One region of the Citrobacter sp. C1 genome, then DNA from elsewhere that is predicted to be linked to it. Evidence: predicted binding sites of a transcription regulator. Region 1 holds the regulator's gene; the other holds the start of a gene.
The links. Region 1 encodes LexA, which represses DNA repair genes until DNA is damaged. Its sites were predicted from a motif close to TNCTGTATGTACATACAGNA; they were not measured.

Region 1 (3,142 bases):
GAGAGTGCTGCGTCCAGACACGCTATGTTTTTGCTGGACGTGAGAATAAGTGTAGTCAGTGATTCTGAGTTCTATTTATTATTCGGAATTTTTAACCATACGAGTCAGGAAAACCAGGTGCCATTTCGCCAGTGACGCCGCCAGATAAAAGCCAGCGAGAGTCCGCGCAGCGCCAGAAAAACGGCGAGTGCCAGCCACAAACCGTGGTTGCCTAACAGCGGTAACGTGAATAAGGTTAAGCCGAATCCCGCAGCGGCAACGGCCATACTGTTACGCATTTCCGCAGCACGCGTTGCGCCAATAAACATGCCGTCCAACAGGTAACACCAGACGCCCACCAGCGGTAACACCACCTGCCAGATAAGGTAACGATCGGCCAGCTGCTGAATCTGCGGTAGTGAGGTCAACGATGCAATAATGTGCTCGCCAAACAGGGCATAGATCAGTGAAAAAAGGATCGCCACAATGCCCGACTGTCGACACGCCGCGCGCCAGACATCCAACAGTTGGCTGCCATCCCGGGCACCATAAGCCTGACCAGAGTGCGCTTCCACGGCATAGGCAAATCCGTCCAGCGCATAGGCGGTGAAGGTCAACAGGGTCATCAGAACGGCGTTGACCGCAATAATATCGCCCCCGAGACGCGCCCCGAGTACCGTAATCGCACCAAAACACAGCTGCAGCAACAGCGAACGCAGCATGATGTCGCGGTTAAGCGCCATCAGACGGCGGAAGTTTCCGCGCCATGCCTGTTTCAGCATCATGAGCGAAACACCGCGCAGGTGGAGAACCTTGCGCACCATCAGCAGGCCAATCAGCAACGTGGCATATTCGGCAATCACCGTCGCCAGCGCGGCGCCCTGCACGTTCATATGCAGCCCCATCACCAGCCATATATCGAGCACAATGTTGAGGATATTGCCGACAATCAACAGGATCACCGGTGCTCGCGCGTACTGAACGCCCAGCAGCCAGCCAAGCAGTACCAGGTTCGCCAGCGAGGCAGGCGCGCTGAGCCAACGGATTTCAAGGAAGCGCCTGGCCTGTTCCAGTACCGCTTCGCTCCCCCCCACGATGTGTAACGCCAGATCGATAATCGGCGTACGAAATAGCGCAATTGCCGCCCCCGCCCCCAAAGCCAGAATCAGCGGCTGCACCAGTGCTCGGGCCAACGCCTGCGGATTTTTTGCGCCAAATGCCTGAGCCGTCAGCCCGGTGGTACTCATGCGTAGAAAGAGCAGCAGCATAAAGAGAAAACTGGTTGCCGTCGCACCCACTGCGACGCCACCCAAATAGACCGGGCTATCCAGATGACCAATCACAGCCGTATCCACCAGTCCCAGCAGGGGAACGGTGATATTGGAGAAAATCATTGGCAGGGCAAGGTGCCAGAGTGCTTTATCAGAGGAGGTAAAAAAAGGCATACAGGAGAGCCTGAGAAGACGTTAGAGATACTGGAAAAAATCGTACAGGCCCGGTAAACAGAGTGCCACCGGGCACGTTGCCGGATGACGACGTAAACGTCTTATCCGGCCTACAGGAAATCAACAGACCGTTACAGCCATTCACCGTTACGGATAACGCCGACGGCCAGTCCTTCAATGGTGAAGTTCTGCTCACGCAGGTCGACAACGATCGGTTTGAACTCGCTGTTTTCTGGCAGAAGCTCGACTTTATTTCCCTGTTTTTTCAGACGTTTAACCGTCACTTCATCATCAATGCGGGCAACAACCACCTGGCCGTTACGCACGTCCTGTGTCTTATGCACTGCCAGCAGATCGCCATCCATAATACCAATGTCTTTCATTGACATACCGCTGACGCGCAGCAGGAAATCAGCATTAGGTTTGAACAGGGATGGATCAACCTGATAGTGGCCTTCGATGTGCTGTTGCGCCAGCAGCGGCTCACCTGCAGCAACGCGACCTACAAGCGGTAATCCTACCTCTTCTTCATGCAACAGACGAATACCACGCGATGCACCAGAGACGATTTCGAGCACCCCTTTACGCGCCAGCGCTTTAAGGTGTTCTTCAGCCGCGTTTGGGGAACGGAATCCCAAACGCTGCGCGATCTCCGCACGCGTCGGTGGCATACCTGTCTGGCTGATGTGATCCCGAATGAGATCAAACACCTCTTGCTGCCTGGCCGTTAACGCTTTCATTCCGCCCCCTGGGTGTATATACAGTTATGCTGTGAGTATATACAGCTAAAGGCGATTTTGGAACCGCAAACTGCACAAAAAACAGGAGATTTATGAAGTTGTGGAATCCTTATCGAAAATGGGACCACAACAGGATGCCCCAGGTGATCAGGGCGACAAAAATAGACAGCAGAACAGCCGCCGACCCCATATCTTTCGCTCGACCGGAAAGTTCGTGATGCTCCGATCCAATACGGTCGACCACTGCTTCAATAGCGCTGTTTAAGATTTCAACGATCATCACCAGCATTACTGAACCAATCAACAACACACGGGTAATGGCGTCGACGTCCAGCCAGCAGGCGATGGCGACGCCCAGCAGTACGGCAACGCTTTCCTGACGAAATGCCGCTTCATTTATCCATGCGGCGCGAAAACCTTTCCACGAGTAGCCAGCAGCTTTGATAATTCGGGTGAATCCAGTGGTATTATTGGCCATCAAAAGAACCTTTTTACATTATTAGCGTCAATGTCATTGTAACGTTACCCCGTTTGTTTCAGGGTGTGGCAAAGCAGCGCGAAGTATGACGGGATACACCAGAAATTCACTAAACTTTCTGATATCCTTGCAGCGCATTTGCATTATTAACCAGAGGCTTTACATCGTTTATGTCCGGCTGGCCACGAATTTACTACAAATTACTGAATTTACCATTAAGCGTCCTGGTAAAAAGCAAGTCTATTCCGGCAGAACCTGCCCCGGAGTTGGGACTCGATACGTCTCGTCCCATTATGTACGTCCTACCGTACAACTCAAAAGCAGACTTGCTGACGCTACGTGCCCAATGTTTGGCGCACGATCTTCCCGATCCCCTGGAACCGCTGGAGATAGACGGGACTTTACTGCCGCGCTACGTGTTTATTCACGGCGGTCCGCGTGTGTTCACCTATTACACGCCAAAAGAAGAGTCCATCAAGCTGTTCCATAACTATCTCGAT
Region 2 (3,142 bases), 240 kb from region 1:
GTCTTTATCCGTGACGTTACGCAGGCCGAACGAAATGGTAATGCAGTCAAAGGTGTTGTCCGGGAACGGCAATGCTTCCGCGTTCGCCTGGACATACTCGACGTTGCCAATCACGCCAATGTTGCGCAGCTTTTCGCGACCCATTTTGAGCATTGAGTCATTGATATCCGCCAGAACCACTTTCCCGGTTTCACCGACCATGCGAGAAAATTTCGCCGTCAGATCGCCCGTACCACCGGCTAAATCCAGGACAGTCTGCCCACGGCGCACGCCACTGCAATCAATGGTGAAGCGCTTCCACAAACGATGAATGCCAAATGACATTAAGTCATTCATAACGTCATATTTAGACGCCACAGAATGAAAAACGTGGGCCACCATGTCAGCTTTCTGCTCTTTAGCGACGGTCTGAAAGCCAAAGTGCGTCGTTTCTTGTGAATTATCCACCATCTCAGTGCCTGCTCATCCAAAAAATGTTCGAGAAGTGTAACAGATTGGGCCAATTTGCCCTACCCTTCTACCGGGTTCAACTAACCCAAACGGGCTAGTTTGATTGCTGATTTACCGCCTCTCCATCGGGGTAAGTCTCGTCTTGTTGCGCCTCGGGGACCGAACGTAAACGAAACTCTTCATCCTGGCTCGTGGCTTGTTCAGCCAGTTCAGGATTAATCTCACGCTTAATTTCTACACCCAATCCACGAAACGCTTCTGCCTGAGCCAGAACGTTTCCACGCCCTGAAGACAATTTTTTCATCGCCTGCCGATAGTTATCTTGTGCCTTGTCCAGGCTCTGACCTATTGCTGACATATCATCGACAAACAGCCGCATTTTGTCATAAAGCTTGCTGGCCCGGTCCGCGATCTGCTGCGCATTACGACTTTGATGCTCATACCGCCACAGATTAGCAATGGTGCGCAATGCCACCAACAACGTGGTCGGGCTTACCAGCATAATATTATTTCTGAGTGCTTCTGTAATCAGTTCGGGCTGCCTGTCCAGCGCCAGCAGAAAAGCGGGCTCAACCGGGATAAACATCAGCACATAATCAAGCGTACGTAATCCCGGCAACTGCTGGTAGTCTTTGCGGCCCAGCAGACGAATATGGTTACGCACGGAGGCGATATGTTCCTGTAACGCACTTTCGCGGGTGTAGTCATCCTCTGCATTAAAGTAGCGTTCATAGGCCACCAGCGTCATTTTCGCATCGATCACCACGTCTTTGCCCTGCGGCAATCGGACAATAACATCCGGCTGCATCCGCGATCGTGCGTCATTTTCTATGCTGACCTGAGTTTCATATTCATAGCCTTCGCGCAGACCGGACGCCTCCAGTACCCGCGTGAGTACGACTTCTCCCCAGTTGCCCTGGGTTTTGTTATCGCCTTTCAGCGCCCGTGTCAGGTTAACCGCTTCTTGCGCCATCTGCGCGTTCAGTTGCTGGAGGTTACGAATTTCGTGCGCCAGGGTATGACGCTCTTGCGCCTCTTTGCCAAAGCTATCCTGCACCTGGCGGCGAAAACCGTCCAGCTGTTCACGTAATGGTGTAAGCAAGCTATTCAGGCTTTGGCGATTTTGCTCATCAACGCGACGATTGCTGTGTTCAAAAATACGGTTTGCCAGGTTTTCGAACTGTTCGCTCAGACGCTGTTCGCTGTTGATCATCTGGCGGATTTTATCTTCCGCATGCTGTTGCGTCGCGTCGAGTCGCGTGGTGACTTCCCGGAGATCGGCTTCCAGAGAGGTGTTAATACTCTGCAGGCTGCGAAGTTCGTTGTTGAGTAGCTCGCACTCGTCGCGCCAGTGGGCTTCCTGCGCCAGCTGTTGACGTGCGGCGCTTAGCGCAATATCCAGTTCACGCCGTTCTTCGATAAGATCCGCGCGGATTTGGTCGGCACGCGCTTTGGTCGCCAGCCAGCCCACAAGCAGCCCTGCAGCTAACGCCACGACGGCACTTATCATTATCGAAATATCCACTACGCCCCCCTTACAGCAACGACTTACCCGCACAAAATAGAATTGTGCTGTATAAACGTCCAGTTTAAAAGGAATTTCCTGCGAGGTACTGCGCAAAATAAAAAGGCCGAACATGTCGGCCTTTTCAGAAAGGAGAGAAAATTACAGCAGGCGACGTGCAGCCTCTACCACGATTTTCACCGCGTGGCTTTCCGTTTGCTTCATGGTTTCAGCATTCGGGATTTCTTGCTGAGTACGGTTAACGATAACACCCGCAACCATACCGGCACGCAGACCCTGGCTTGCACACATGGTCAGCAGCGTAGCGGATTCCATTTCGTAGTTCATGACGCCCATGGACTGCCACTCTTCCATCGAGCCTTTGAAACGGCTCACCACGCGACCAGAGAAGGTGTCATAACGCTCCTGGCCTGGGTAGAAGGTATCTGAAGAGGCGGTCACGCCGACGTGGGTAGTCGCGCCAATAGATTTCGCGGCTTCCACCAGCGCGGTGGTGCATTCGAAATCGGCAACAGCCGGAAATTCCATCGGTGCAAAGTGCAGGCTCGCCCCGTCCAGACGGACAGACGCGGTGGTAACCAGCACGTCGCCCACGTTGATATGCGGCTGAATAGCGCCGGTCGTACCGATACGCAGGAAGGTACGAATGCCCAGTTGCGCCAGTTCTTCTACGGCGATAGAGGTCGACGGACCGCCGATACCGGTAGAGCAGACAATCACAGCTTTACCATCCAGCTCAGCACGCCAGGTAGTGAACTCGCGATGAGATGCCAGCTTAACCGGCTTGTCCATCAGCGCGGCGATCTTTTCCACACGCTCAGGGTCGCCAGGGACGATAGCAAGCGTAGCCCCTTGTAAATCGTTCTTGGTGAGGCCGAGATGAAAAACATCAGACTTAGACATAAAAACTCCTCTGTGAATCGGTTTTGTCAGAAGAAGCAAAAACACACTTTACCGAAGGCATAAACATATTTTCGTGACAGCTATCACTTTGATGTAAATCAATTGCATTTCATTACCGTCAAATAGTGATGAACATCACATTAACTGTTCGATACAGGCAAGCCTTGCACAAAAGATAGACCGTTTAAGGCAATGTGGTTCGTTGCACGCGTCTATAGTTAATGATGCGCTATTTGGCTAAATACTTAAGGGTACGGAGAATAC

Region 2: rmuC (DNA recombination protein RmuC) is a predicted target of LexA. The motif match lies at 2,021-2,040, and genes of this name have one in related genera.

The regions. Positions count from the first base shown of each region.
Region 1 is NZ_CP115035.1:4,678,906-4,682,047, forward strand. Features, by position in the region: gene dinF (MATE family efflux transporter DinF) at 105-1,424, opposite strand; gene lexA (transcriptional repressor LexA) at 1,556-2,164, opposite strand; gene IB214_RS22430 (diacylglycerol kinase) at 2,274-2,642, opposite strand; gene plsB (glycerol-3-phosphate 1-O-acyltransferase PlsB) at 2,813-3,142, shown strand, end outside.
Region 2 is NZ_CP115035.1:4,914,552-4,917,693, forward strand. Features, by position in the region: gene ubiE (bifunctional demethylmenaquinone methyltransferase/2-methoxy-6-polyprenyl-1,4-benzoquinol methylase UbiE) at 1-450, opposite strand, end outside; gene rmuC (DNA recombination protein RmuC) at 545-1,975, opposite strand; gene udp (uridine phosphorylase) at 2,117-2,878, opposite strand.